DNA from 2 places in the Streptomyces sp. NPDC032126 genome. Region 1 is predicted to be linked to the other one. Evidence: riboswitches for the same ligand, from Rfam matches in the RefSeq annotation. Region 1 holds a riboswitch; the other holds the start of a gene.
What was found. A riboswitch is a leader RNA that binds a small molecule or an ion and turns the genes downstream of it on or off. The one in region 1 is predicted to bind glycine.
Positions count from the first base shown of each region.

Region 2: another riboswitch for glycine. It lies ahead of gcvP (aminomethyl-transferring glycine dehydrogenase); the one in region 1 lies ahead of gcvT (glycine cleavage system aminomethyltransferase GcvT).

Region 1 is NZ_JBVIMA010000004.1:438,572-445,634, reverse strand. It holds gene ACZ5NW_RS18410 (enhanced serine sensitivity protein SseB C-terminal domain-containing protein) at 1-352, opposite strand, end outside; gene ACZ5NW_RS18405 (enhanced serine sensitivity protein SseB) at 430-1,221, opposite strand; gene ACZ5NW_RS18400 (AAA family ATPase) at 1,272-1,985, opposite strand; glycine riboswitch at 2,176-2,273, shown strand; glycine riboswitch at 2,274-2,385, shown strand; gene gcvT (glycine cleavage system aminomethyltransferase GcvT) at 2,422-3,540, shown strand; gene gcvH (glycine cleavage system protein GcvH) at 3,650-4,027, shown strand; gene glyA (serine hydroxymethyltransferase) at 4,036-5,298, shown strand; gene ACZ5NW_RS18380 (L-serine ammonia-lyase) at 5,358-6,725, shown strand; gene ACZ5NW_RS18375 (MOSC domain-containing protein) at 6,742-7,063, shown strand, end outside.
Region 2 is NZ_JBVIMA010000010.1:274,741-281,803, forward strand. It holds gene ACZ5NW_RS32550 (APC family permease) at 1-642, shown strand, start outside; gene gcvP (aminomethyl-transferring glycine dehydrogenase) at 773-3,658, opposite strand; glycine riboswitch at 3,835-3,930, opposite strand; gene ACZ5NW_RS32560 (PRC-barrel domain-containing protein) at 4,045-4,422, shown strand; partial or broken gene ACZ5NW_RS32565 (DNA polymerase IV) at 4,338-5,939, opposite strand; gene ACZ5NW_RS32570 (MerR family transcriptional regulator) at 6,007-6,690, opposite strand; gene ACZ5NW_RS32575 (bifunctional nuclease family protein) at 6,954-7,063, opposite strand, start outside.

The DNA.
Region 1 (7,063 bases):
CGAGGCCGCCGCCGGGGGCGTGCGGGTTGAGCCAGAGGCCGTAGTGGTCCGGGTAGAGGGTGCGGGCCACGTCCAGGCCGTCCACCACCTCGTACGACCGGTTCCAGCCGCTCGCCGAGAGCTCCTGGGCGGAGGTGACGCACGGGGCGTAGCCGTGGCCGTCGACCTCCATGTTTCCGTACTGGGCGTCCGGGGAGCCGGCCTGGCCGTGCCACAGGAGCATCCAGATCTGGCCGGTGGAAGGGGTGGCGAGTGCGCGGAGCAACGCCTCGTAGGCGTCGTAACGCCCGGGCGTGACTTGGCGCAGCATGTGCTCGACCTGGCCGGCCGCGGCAGTGCCGCTCGCGCTCACGTTTTACCGCCCCTTCGCGTAGGACTCCGTCGGTTCAACAGCTTAAGCGCCCCGCAGCCCCGCGCCCCTTCCGTGGTTCAGCGCACGCGGGTGTAGAAGGGCCGTACCTTTTCCCTCATCCACTGGGCCACCGGGTCCTCGGACATGTCCAGCAGGATCAGGTTCACGTCCCAGCCCACGGGCACCTGGCCCAGGGCGCGGCCGAGGGCGTCCAGCGGGACGGTGCGCACGTCGCCCTCCCAGTGGGCGAGTTCCACGCCCACGAACATCACCGGGGGCGCCGTCTCGATCGCGGCCAGGCAGCGGCGGGCCGTGAGGACCACGCCGGTGGCCTCGAACTCGGCCGAGGCGGCCGCGAAGAAGTCCACCGGGTCGTCCTGCCAGTCCGGTTCGAAGAGGCGGACGCGGCCGCCGGTCGCGGGGCCGTCCAGCGGGGTGCGGCCCGACCGGGCCAGCTCGGCGACCGCGGGCGGCGGCAGCGGGATGCCGACCGTGCCGTCGGGGTTGACCGCGATGCCGACCTGTGGGGGCAGCCCGCGCGCGAACTCGACCGCCGGGGCGATCGTGTACGACATGTGCGCGCCGACGACCTGGCGGAACTGCTCCTCGGAGCTGAAGACCGGGACGTACGCCTGCCCGTCGATCTCCAGGGTGGGCAGGTCGAGCGGGGCGCTGTGCGGGCCGCCGCCGTTGGGCAGCGGCACCCAGACGAAGCTGCGGCCGAGGACCTCGACGATCCGCCCGCCGGCACCGGGGACGCCCAGGGACGCGGAGAGCACCTCCTCCAGCTCATTGCCGGGCCAGCCGCCGTGGGCGTGGGGGTGGGCCGGGGCCGGAAAGTCCGCGGGAAGGTTCGTCGGAAAGTCCATGATCTGTCTACCGCCTGCTGGGAACCGCTCTGCTGCTGTGGCTCAGAAGGCTAGCGGGTGAGCGGGTCGCGCGGTCGGGGCGCGACGGCGGCGCGGGCGGGGTCGTGCGGCCGGCCCGTGAAGGCGATGCGGGTGAGGGCGTCCGCCGCGGCGCGGTCCAGCAGGACCGCCGAGCCGCTGCCGTCGGGGAGGCGGCCCGACTCGACCGCGCGCAGCAGGCGTGCGGCGGCCCGGCGGTGGCGCAGGAAGGCGTAGCGGGAGACTCCCCGGCCGCGTTCGCGCTGGCCCTCGCGGGCGGTGTCCGCGCTGACGTCGAGCAGGAGCAGATGGAGCCGGCCGCCCCGGCGGCGGGCCTCGCGGGCCAGCCAGGCGCGGACCCAGCGCTGGGTGCCGCAGTCGTGGACGACGACGCCCTCGCCGGCGCGCAGGGCACGGCGCAGGCCCGCGTAGTGGGCGAGGCGGACCAGGGGGCGGTAGACGGCGTACGGCAGGAGGCGGGGGGCGCGGGCGTCCCAGCGGTCGCGGGTGTCCTGGGAGTCGACGCGCGGGCCGGAGACCGTACGGCGCATGAGGGTGGACTTGCCGCTGCCGGGCAGGCCGGTGACGACGACGAGGTCGTCGGGCCCGAAGAGGAGGGCGTGCGGGCCGCGGCCCGAGCGGTCGCGCAGGTCGCGGACGACCCCGCGGCACTCCAGGGCGGGGGCCGTGGGCTGCTCGGGCAGCGCGATGCCCGAGGTGGTCGCGTACGCCGTGGTCCTGTTCACCGTGATCGTCCTCCCCTGAGGTCAGGTGGGTGACCTCCCCATCGAGCGTAAAGAGAAGGTAATGCCGATCGCCTCGTGTTTTCGTGCGCGTACCGCCACAGGCCGGTCACAAAAAGGGACGGCCGGGCGGGCCTGCCGCGAGGCGGGGGCGGCGTGCAATGATGGGCGCGCCAACTGCATACCGGCCGTTTGAATCCGCGCGGGAGAGTCCCCAGCCACGTTCGCTGGGGCGCCGAAGGAGCAAGTCCCTCCCTTGAATCTCTCAGGCCCCGTTACCGCGCGGGCGAGGCACATCTGAAAAGCGGGCCGCCGTCTGCGGTGGCCCCACCCAAGGTGCAAGCCAGGGCCACGTCTCGTGGTCATGGCGAACCTCTCAGGTTCCGATGACAGATGGGGAGGAACTACCTCGCCCGTGATCCTGGGAGACGACCGTCCGATGAGCAGTACCGAACTCCGTCACACCGCGCTCGATGCCCTGCATCGCTCGCTGGGTGCGACGATGACCGACTTCGCCGGCTGGGACATGCCCCTGCGCTACGGCTCCGAGCGCGACGAGCACAACGCCGTGCGCACGAAGGCCGGGCTCTTCGACCTCTCCCACATGGGCGAGATCACCGTGACCGGCGCCGACGCGGCCGCCTTCCTGAACTTCGCGCTGGTCGGCAACATCGCCTCCGTCGGTGTGGGCCGCGCCCGCTACACCATGATCTGCCGGGCCGACGGCGGCATCCTGGACGACCTGATCGTCTACCGGCTCGCCGAGACCGAGTACATGGTCGTGGCCAACGCCTCCAACGCCCAGGTGGTGCTGGACGCCCTGACCGAGCGGGTCTCCGGCTTCGACGCCGAGGTGCGCGACGACCGGGACGCGTACGCGCTGATCGCCGTCCAGGGCCCGGAGTCCCCCGGCATCCTGAAGTCCCTCACCGACGCCGACCTCGACGGCCTGAAGTACTACGCGGGGCTGCCGGGCACGGTCGCCGGGGTCCCGGCGCTGATCGCCCGCACCGGCTACACCGGCGAGGACGGCTTCGAGCTGTTCGTGAAGCCGGAGCACGCGGTCGAGCTGTGGCAGGCGCTGACCAAGGCGGGCGAGGGCGTCGGCCTGGTGCCCTGCGGCCTGTCCTGCCGTGACACGCTGCGCCTGGAGGCGGGCATGCCGCTGTACGGGCATGAGCTCACGACCGCGCTGACGCCCTTCGACGCCGGGCTCGGCCGGGTGGTGAAGTTCGAGAAGGAGGGCGACTTCGTGGGGCGCGAGGCGCTCCAGGAGGCGGCCGAGCGGGCCGCCGCGGCCGCGCCGCGCGTCCTGGTCGGCCTGGTCGCCGAGGGCCGCCGGGTCCCGCGCGCCGGGTACGCGGTGGTCGCGGGCGGCGAGGTGATCGGCGAGGTCACCTCCGGCGCCCCCTCCCCCACCCTGGGCAAGCCGATCGCGATGGCGTACGTGGACGCCGCCCACGCGGCGCCGGGCACGCCGGGCGTCGGCGTGGACATCCGGGGCAGCCACGAGCCGTACGAGGTCGTGGCGCTGCCCTTCTACAAGCGCCAGAAGTAGACAGTCGAAGCGGCCGGCACGTGACGCTGCGCACATTCGCGCTGCTCACCCCCGCTTCCAGCAGTCCCCCATTCATCAGCACCACCCCGCGTACAGGAGAATTCAGGCCATGAGCAACCCCCAGCAGCTGCGCTACAGCAAGGAGCACGAGTGGCTGTCGGCCGCCGAGAACGGCGTGTCGGCGGTCGGCATCACGGAGCACGCGGCCAACGCGCTCGGCGATGTCGTCTTCGTCCAGCTCCCGGAGGTCGGTGCCACGGTGACCGCGGGCGAGTCCTGCGGCGAGCTGGAGTCGACCAAGTCGGTCAGCGACCTGTACTCCCCGGTGACCGGTGAGGTCACCGAGGTCAACGAGGACGTCGTCAACGACCCGTCGCTGGTGAACTCCGCCCCGTTCGAGGGCGGCTGGCTGTTCAAGGTACGCGTGACGGAGGAGCCGGCCGAGCTGCTCTCCGCCGACGAGTACACCGCCTTTTCCGCCGGCTGAGGAGACGTATGTCCGTCCTGAACACGCCCCTGCACGAGCTCGACCCCGAGGTCGCCGCCGCGGTCGACGCCGAGCTGGTCCGCCAGCAGTCGACCCTGGAGATGATCGCCTCGGAGAACTTCGCTCCGCTGGCGGTCATGGAGGCCCAGGGCTCGGTCCTGACCAACAAGTACGCCGAGGGCTACCCGGGCCGCCGCTACTACGGCGGCTGCGAGCACGTCGACGTCACCGAGCAGATCGCGATCGACCGGATCAAGGAGCTGTTCGGCGCCGAGTACGCCAATGTGCAGCCCCACTCCGGTGCCTCCGCCAACCAGGCGGCCCTGTTCGCGCTGGCCCAGCCCGGCGACACCATCCTGGGCCTGGACCTGGCGCACGGCGGTCATCTGACCCACGGCATGCGGCTGAACTTCTCGGGCAAGCAGTTCGACGTGGTCGCGTACCACGTGGACGACTCGGGTCTCGTGGACATGGCCGAGGTGGAGCGGCTCGCCAAGGAGCACCGCCCGAAGGTGATCATCGCCGGCTGGTCGGCGTACCCGAGGGAGCTGGACTTCGCGGAGTTCCGCCGGATCGCCGACGAGGTCGAGGCGTACCTGTGGGTCGACATGGCGCACTTCGCGGGCCTGGTCGCGGCCGGTCTGCACGCCAACCCGGTCCCGTACGCGGACGTGGTGACCTCCACCACCCACAAGACCCTGGGCGGCCCGCGCGGCGGGATCATCCTCGCGAAGAAGGATTTCGCGAAGAAGCTGAATTCGTCCGTCTTCCCGGGCTTCCAGGGCGGTCCCCTGGAGCACGTGATCGCGGCGAAGGCGGTGTCCTTCAAGGTCGCGGCCTCCGAGGAGTTCAAGGAGCGCCAGCGTCGTACGGTGGAGGGTGCGCGCATCCTCGCCGAGCGGCTCACCGCCCCCGACGCCCGTGAGGCGGGGATCAACGTGCTGTCCGGCGGTACGGACGTGCATCTGATCCTGGTCGACCTGCGCGCGTCCGAGCTGGACGGCCAGCAGGCCGAGGACCGTCTGCACGAGGTCGGCATCACGGTCAACCGCAACGCCGTCCCGAACGACCCGCGTCCCCCGATGGTGACGTCGGGCCTGCGGATCGGTACGCCGGCGCTGGCGACCCGCGGCTTCACGGCCGAGGACTTCGCCGAGGTCGCGGATGTGATCGCGGAGGCGCTGAAGCCGTCGTACGACGTCGAGGCGCTGAAGGCCAGGGTCACGGCGCTGGCCGACAAGCACCCGCTGTACCCCGGCCTGAGCAAGTAGCAGTTACCCGGTGGGGGCACCCGACGACGTGTGCCCCCACCCTTTTTGAAGGAGTTCCCGTGGCCATCTCGGTCTTCGACCTGTTCTCGATCGGCATCGGCCCGTCGAGCTCCCACACGGTCGGCCCGATGCGTGCGGCCCGTATGTTCGCCCGCCGTCTGCGCAACGAGGGCCTGCTGCCCTCCGTCGCCTCGGTCCGCTCCGAGCTCTACGGCTCCCTGGGCGCGACCGGCCACGGCCACGGCACTCCGAAGGCGGTGCTGCTGGGGCTCGAAGGCGCCTCTCCCCGCACGGTCGACGTGGAGGGGGCGGACGACCGGGTCTCGGCGATCAAGGAGCAGGGCCGGCTGCGGCTGCTGGGCGAGCACGAGATCGCGTTCTCCTTCGACGACGACATGGTCCTGCACCGCCGCAAGGCGCTGCCGTACCACGCGAACGGCATGACGCTGTGGGCGTACGACGCGTCGGGCGCGGAGCTGCTGTCGAAGACGTACTACTCGGTGGGCGGCGGGTTCGTCGTCGACGAGGACGCCGTCGGCGCGGACCGGATCAAGCTGGACGACACGGTGCTGAAGTACCCCTTCCGCACGGGCGACGAGCTGCTGCGCCTGACGAAGGAGACCGGCCTGTCGATCTCCTCGCTGATGCTGGAGAACGAGCGGGCCTGGCGCACCGAGGAGGAGATCCGCGCCGGGCTGCTGGAGATCTGGCGGGTGATGCGGGCGTGTGTGGAGCGGGGCATGTCGCGGGAGGGCATCCTGCCGGGCGGTCTGCGCGTGCGCCGCCGCGCTGCGGTGACGGCCCGTCAACTCCGGGCCGAGGGCGACCCGTTGGCCCACTCCATGGAGTGGATCACGCTCTACGCGATGGCGGTGAACGAGGAGAACGCGGCGGGCGGCCGCGTGGTGACCGCCCCGACGAACGGCGCGGCCGGCATCATCCCGGCGGTGCTGCACTACTACATGAACTTCATCCCCGGCGCGGACGAGGACGGGATCGTCCGCTTCCTGCTCGCCGCCGGCGCGATCGGCATGCTCTTCAAGGAGAACGCCTCCATCTCCGGCGCGGAGGTCGGCTGCCAGGGCGAGGTCGGCTCGGCCTGCTCGATGGCGGCGGGCGCGCTGGCGGAGGTGCTGGGCGGCAGCCCGGAGCAGGTGGAGAACGCGGCCGAGATCGGCATGGAACACAACCTCGGCCTCACCTGCGATCCGGTGGGCGGCCTGGTCCAGATCCCCTGCATCGAACGCAACGGCATGGCCGCGGTGAAGGCGGTCACGGCGGCCCGCATGGCGATGCGCGGCGACGGCTCCCACAAGGTGTCCCTGGACAAGGTCATCAAGACCATGAAGGACACGGGCGCGGACATGAGCGTCAAGTACAAGGAGACGGCCCGCGGCGGCCTGGCGGTCAACATCATCGAGTGCTGACCGTAGGCTGACCTGCATGGAAAGCACAGTCACCGCGGTCAGCAGCAGCGGCAGTTATTCCTTCAGCAAGGCCAATCGGGAGAGTGTCACGCTTCTGGTGGGGCTCGGGGTCGAGGGGGACGTGCATGCCGGGGTGACGGTGAAGCACCGGTTCCGGATGGAGCGGGATGCCTCGCAGCCGAATCTTCGCCAGGTGCATCTGATGCACGAGGAGCTGTTCGACGAGGTGCGCGAGGCCGGGTTCGAGGTGGCCGCGGGGCAGCTCGGGGAGAACGTCACCACGCGGGGGATCGATCTGCTGGGGCTGCCCGTCGGGGCCCGGCTGCGGCTGGGCGACG
Region 2 (7,063 bases), on a different contig from region 1:
ACCTTCGCGACCATCTCCGCGGTCCTGCTCTACGTCACCGTCGTGAACGTCATCGAGCGCCCCGACGGTGTGAAGATCGGCGCCTGCTTCATCGCCGGCATCATCCTGATCTCCCTGCTGTCGCGGCTGCTGCGGGCCTTCGAGCTGCGCGTGACCAGCATGACGCTGGACGACATGGCCGAGCGGTTCGTCCGGGACATGGCCAGCCGAAAGATACGTTTCATCGCCAATGAGCCCGACCGGCGGGACAAGGCGGAGTACCGCGACAAGATCGAGCAGATCCGGGCGGACAACGACCTCCCGGAGCAGGAGGACTTCATCTTCGTCGAGGTGACGGTCACCGACCCGTCCGACTTCGAGGCCGGCCTGACCGTGCGCGGCGAGGTCATGCACAACCGCTACCGCGTGCTGACCCTGGAGTCCTCCTCCATCCCCAACGCCCTGGCGGCCCTGCTCCTCCACGTCCGCGACACGACGAACTGCATCCCGCACATCTACTTCGAGTGGACCGAGGGCAGCCCCTTCGCCAACTTCCTGCGCTTCTTCCTCTTCGGTCAGGGCGAGGTGGCCCCGGTGACCCGGGAGGTCCTCCGCGAGGCGGAACCGGACCGCGCGAGGCGCCCGCGGGTCCACACGGGCTGAGCGGCTTGGACGCGCCGGCCAGTCCACGCTGACGCCCGTGCCCGGCCATGCGAAGGGCCCCCGACTCCACGAGGGAGACGGGGGCCCTTCAGCCGTTCCGGACGCCGACCCGGCGCTCAGGACCGGGCACTCAGTCCTGGTACGCGTCCAGCGGCGGGCAGGAGCACACCAGGTTGCGGTCACCGAACGCCTGGTCGATCCGGCGCACCGGCGGCCAGTACTTGTCGGCGACGGACACACCGGCCGGGAAGACGGCCTCCTCACGCGAGTAGGCGTGCTCCCACGCCCCGCCCAGCGCACCGGCGGTGTGCGGCGCGTTGTGCAGCGGGTTGTCCTCGGCCGGCCACTCGCCCGCGCCGACCTTCTCGATCTCCGCACGGATGGCGATCATCGCATCGCAGAATCGATCCAGCTCGCCCAGGTCCTCGGACTCGGTCGGCTCGATCATCAGCGTGCCGGCCACCGGGAAGGACATCGTCGGCGCGTGGAAGCCGTAGTCGATCAGCCGCTTGGCGACGTCGTCCACGGTCACACCGGTCGCCTTGGTCAGCGGCCGCAGGTCGATGATGCACTCGTGCGCCACCAGCCCGCCCGGGCCCGTGTAGAGCACCGGGTAGTGCGGCTCCAGCCGCTTGGCGATGTAGTTGGCGGACAGCACGGCCACCTGCGTGGCCCGCTTCAGCCCCTCGCCGCCCATGAGCCGCACGTACGCCCAGGAGATCGGCAGGATGCCCGCCGAGCCCCACGGGGCGGCGGAGATCGGGCCCACACCCGTCTCCGGCCCGGCCGCCGGCTGCATCGGGTGGTTCGGCAGGTACGGCGCGAGGTGCGCGCGCACCGCCACCGGACCGACGCCCGGGCCGCCGCCGCCGTGCGGGATGCAGAACGTCTTGTGCAGGTTCAGGTGCGAGACGTCGCCGCCGAAGTGCCCCGGCTTGGCCAGACCCACCAGCGCGTTCAGGTTGGCGCCGTCGACGTACACCTGCCCGCCCGCCTCGTGCACCTGGGCGCAGATGTCGGCGACGTGCTCCTCGAACACGCCGTGCGTCGAGGGGTAGGTGATCATCAGCACCGCGAGCTCGTCCCGGTGCTGCTCGATCTTCGCCCGCAGGTCCTCGACATCGATCTCGCCGTCCTCGGCGGTCTTCACGACGACGACCTTCATCCCCGCCATGACGGCGCTGGCCGCGTTGGTGCCGTGCGCGGACGACGGGATGAGGCACACGGTCCGCTGCTCGTCCCCGTTGGCCCGGTGGTACCCGCGCACGGCGAGCAGACCGGCCAGCTCGCCCTGCGACCCGGCGTTCGGCTGCAGCGACACCTTGTCGTACCCGGTCACCTCGGCGAGCCGCTCCTCCAGCTCACGGATGAGCGTGAGGTAGCCCGCGGCCTGCTCCTCGGGCGCGAAGGGGTGCAGCTGCCCGAACTCCGGCCAGGTCACCGGCTCCATCTCGGTGGTCGCGTTGAGCTTCATGGTGCAGGAGCCCAGCGGGATCATGCCGCGGTCGAGCGCGTAGTCGCGGTCGGCGAGCCGGCGCAGGTAGCGCAGCATCGCGGTCTCGGAGCGGTGCTGGTGGAAGACGGGGTGGGTCAGGAAGTCGTCGGAGCGCAGCAGCGCCTCCGGCAGCGTGTCCTCCGCCTCCGCGTCCAGCGCCGCCACGTCGCCGTCGACCCCGAACGCCGTCCATACGGCGGTCAGCTGGGCCCGCGTGGTGGTCTCGTCCACGGCGAGGGAGACGTGGTCGGCGTCGACCAGGCGCAGGTTGACGCCGTTCGCGCGCGCCGCGGCCACGACCTCGGCGGCCCGCCCCTCGACCCGCGCGGTGAGCGTGTCGAAGTAACCGCCGTGCACCACGTCGACTCCGCCGCGGGTGAGGCCGGCGGCGAGGATCGTGGCGTAGCGGTGGGTCCGCCAGGCGATGCTCCGCAGGCCCTCGGGCCCGTGGTAGACGGCGTACATGCCGGCCATGACGGCGAGCAGCACCTGCGCCGTACAGATGTTGCTGGTCGCCTTCTCCCGCCGGATGTGCTGCTCACGCGTCTGCAGCGCCAGCCGGTACGCCCTGTTGCCGTCCGCGTCCACGGACACGCCCACGAGCCGCCCGGGCAGGCTGCGCGCGAACTTCTCGTGCACCGCCATGTAGCCCGCGTGCGGTCCACCGAAGCCCATCGGAACACCGAAGCGCTGCGTCGTGCCGACCGCGATGTCCGCGCCCAGCTCACCGGGGGACTTCAGCAGGGTCAGCGCGAGCAGGTCGGCGGCGACGGTGACGAGGGCGCCCAGGGCGTGTGCCTGGTCGATGAGCGGCTTGATGTCGCGTACGGCCCCGGAGGCGCCCGGGTACTGGACGAGCACGCCGTTGATCTCACGTGCGGCGATGTCGGCCGGGATCCCCTCGCTGAGGTCGGCGACGACGACCTCGACACCGGTCGGCTCCGCGCGGGTCTCGATCACGGCGATGGTCTGCGGCAGGGCGTCCGCGTCGACCAGGAACAGGCCCTTCTTGTTCTTGCCCATGCGCCGGGAGAGAGCCATGGCCTCGGCCGCGGCCGTGCCCTCGTCGAGCAGCGACGCACCGGACGTCGGCAGTCCGGTGAGGTCGGCGACCATGGTCTGGAAGTTCAGGAGGGCCTCAAGGCGGCCCTGGGAGATCTCGGGCTGGTACGGCGTGTAGGCCGTGTACCAGGCCGGGTTCTCCATCACGTTGCGCAGGATGACGGGCGGGGTGAAGGTGCCGTAGTACCCGAGGCCGATCATCGAGCCCAGCACCTGGTTGCGGTCGGCGAGGGAGCGCAGCTCGGCCAGGACCTCGGCCTCGGTGCGGGCGCCCGGCAGCTTCAGGGCCTCGGCGTTCTTGATCACATCCGGCACCGCGGCGGCGGTCAGCTCGTCGAGCGAGCCGTACCCGATGTGGGCGAGCATCTTGGCCCGCGCCTCCTGGTCGGGCCCGATGTGGCGCTGCTCGAAGGGAATGCCCTGTTCGAGCTCGGAGAGCGGAATGCGGTGGGCGGTCATTGCGGAGGCCTCCTGGTCTGACGCGACCTTCGAGGGGCACCTCGGCACGGGTGCCCCGACGGCCTCCCCCTCTGTCATCTCAACCTGAGAGCTTCACCGGGCCGCCCGAGAGCGCCCGGTTTTCACCGTCGGTGAGAGCGGAAGCCGTCGACACCCGCTCTGCTTTCCAGAGTGACCTCGTCCGTGCGGTACGTGAGCCTGAGAGATTCCGGGGAGGATTTGCTCCTTCGGCGCCTCCGACGATGTCCGGAGGACTCTCCCGCACGGGGTCAGCAGCCAAAAGCCAGCCTACCAGCGAGGTCAACGAGGCAGCCTTCGAGTGGCCGCCCGGCCGAATGTGCTCTTTTGTAGTGCTTACGGATGAGTTGCGACCAAGTGGAGGGACCGTGCAGACCGATATCGATCCGCGCAACCTGATCGGCCGCAAGGCGTTCGACCGCAGCGGCACCAAGATCGGCACCATCGACGAGGTGTACCTCGACGACGCGACCGGTGTGCCGGAGTGGGCGGCCATACGCACCGGCCTGTTCAGCAGGGACGCCTTCGTCCCCCTGGAGCCCAGCGAGCTGATCGAGGGCACCCTCCACGTCCCCTTCGACCGGGCCCTGATCAAGGACGCCCCGGACTTCGGAGTGGGCCGCCACCTCTCCCCGGAACAGGAACTCCAGCTCTACCACCACTACGGCCTCGACACAGCCGCCCCACCCCCGCTCCCGGACCACGACTTCGGCAACTTGGCAGGCACAGAGGACGCCGACGCCTGACTCGCACGCCGACGTAGCTGCGGGTCATCGTGCCGCTGGGGCGGCACGGGTGGGCGCAGCGGCACCCCGCGGCGCCGGGCTGCGCAGCCCCCGCCCACTCCCACCCCGCTCACACCTCAGCCCCCGTCCACCGAAACCCCCGCCCTCCCCACCACCAACGGCAACGGATCAGCCGGCTCCAACGCGGGATCATCGGCCCAGAACGTCCGCACCCGCCCCGGCTCCACATCCTGCGGCGTCTCGAACCGCACCGTCACCCTCCCCAGCCCACTCCCCTGCACCCACCCATGCCCGTACTCGGCATGCCGCACATCGTGCCCCGGCCGCCACAACCGCTCCGCAGCCCCCGACACCCCCGCCTCCTCCACACCTTCCTCCGCGGCCACCTCGCCCCTCGACTCCTCCGCCTCATCCATCTCCGCAGCCTCCGCGGCCCCAGCCGCTTCCGCCACCTGCGCGAACAGGTCCTCCTGGGTGAAGTCGGCGAGCCCCGAGACCCCCACCCCGAGCAACCGCACCCCACCGGTCGTGTCCACGGAGTCCAGCAGCCGCAGGGCCGCCTCCCGCACCACCGCGGGATCGTCCGTGGGCCCCCGCAACGTCTCGGACCGGGTCAGCGTGGAGAAGTCGTACCGCCGCACCTTGAGCACGATCGTCCGCCCCGACAGCCCGGCCCCCCGCAGCCGCCGCACACAGCGGTCGGCCAGCCGCTGCACCTCCAGCCCCACCCGTACCCGGTCGTGGATGTCCACGTCATACGTGTCCTCGACCGACACCGACTTCGTCTCCCGCTCGGCGACCACCGGCCGGTCGTCCCGTGCCAGCGCCATCGCGTACAGCCCGTGCCCGTGCGCCTTGCCCAGCAGCCGTACCAGCTCGTCCTCGCCGGCCTCGACGATCTCGTCGACCGTGGTGATCCCGGCCCGCCGCAGATGATCGCCGGTCGCGGGCCCCACCCCGGGCAGCGTCCGCACCGACATCGGCCCGAGGAGCGCCCGCTCGGTGCCCGGCTCGATCAGCACCAGTCCGTCCGGCTTGGCCTGCTCCGATGCGATCTTCGCGAGCATCTTGGACGCGGCCAGCCCCACCGACCCCGTGAGCCCGGTGACGGCCCTGATGTCGGCACGCAGCTGCACCCCCACCAGCCGCGCGGACTCGCCGTCCCAGGCCACGCCGCCGGCCTCCAGGTCCACGAACGCCTCGTCCAGGCTCAGCGGCTCCACCAGCGGCGACAGCTCCGCCAGCAGCCCCATCACCTGGTGGCTGATGGACCGGTAGAGCGATCCGCGGGGCCACAGATACGCCGCGTTCGGCGCCAGCCGGCGTGCCTGGGCCATGGGCATCGCCGAGTGGACCCCGAAGACGCGTGCCTCGTACGACGCGGTGGCGACCACCCCGCGCGGTCCGATGCCGCCCACGACGACGGCCTTCCCACGCAGGCTCGGCTTGGACGCCTGCTCCACCGAGGCGAAGAAGGCATCCATGTCGAGATGCAGGATCGTGGGCGCGTTTCTCACATCTCCGATGCTGCACCACACCACTGACAATGCGACCGGCCGCAAGGCCGCCGCAGGACCGGCTGCGTCAGACCGCCCGGTTGCGCCGCCGTGCCAGCTCGTCCGCCGGGTTGTGCCCGACGAGGGTCTCACCCGTGTCCACGCGCTCCCCGTGCAGCTGTGACAGCGCGCTCTCCACGTCCCGCCACACGACGCCCACGGCGATCCCGAAGATGCCCTGTCCGCCCTGGAGCAGCGCGTGGACCTCGTCCGGCGAGGTGCACTCGTAGACGGTGGCGCCGTCGCTCATCAGCGTCATGCGTTCGAGGTCGCTGAAGCCCCGCTCCCGCAGATGCTGCACGGCGGTGCGGATGTTCTGCAGCGACACCCCGGTGTCCAGGAACCGCTTGACGATCTTCAGGACGACGACGTCCCGGAAGCTGTACAGCCGCTGCGTCCCGGACCCGTAGGCGGGCCGCACGCTCGGCTCGACGAGCCCGGTGCGGGCCCAGTAGTCCAGTTGCCGGTAGGTGATGCCGGCGGCCGCACAGGCCGTCGGGCCGCGATAGCCGATCTGCTCGGACGCCATGGGCGCCGCCCCTCCGCTGCTCGGCACGGCCGAGGGCCGCTGCGGGGCGGGATCGGCCGCGTCACCGTGCTGGGGGTCGCCCCAACTCGAACGAAGTCGAGAGCTCGTGGGAGGGTACGGACCGCTTCCCCCGAACCCGCGTCCGGGGGCACCCCCAGCCGTACCGTCGCCGCTGCTTCTCACGCCGACCTCCGTCCTTGACCTGCCTTCTCGACGGTAGGCAGTCACCAGGGGCGCGTCAACGATCGCCACACTCGGCACGCCGAGTGATAATCACCCTAGGAGTGGTTTCCCGTACCCCACCGCGGGGAAAGGCTAGCCGAATGCGCTGAGCGTGAGCCGCAGGACGCTCTCACTGGCCGCTGGCAATCGCCGGAAACCCCGTCGTCACACACCGTACGCCCCGACGGGCACTGGGTCGCCCCTGTCCCGCGCGACCCGCCCGGTTACTGGTTGCTGGTGCCGAAGTCCTCGGGCGAGATCTGGTCGAGGAACTCGCGGAACTTCTCCACCTCGTCCTCCTGCTCGTCCGGGATCGCGATGCCCGCGTCGTCGA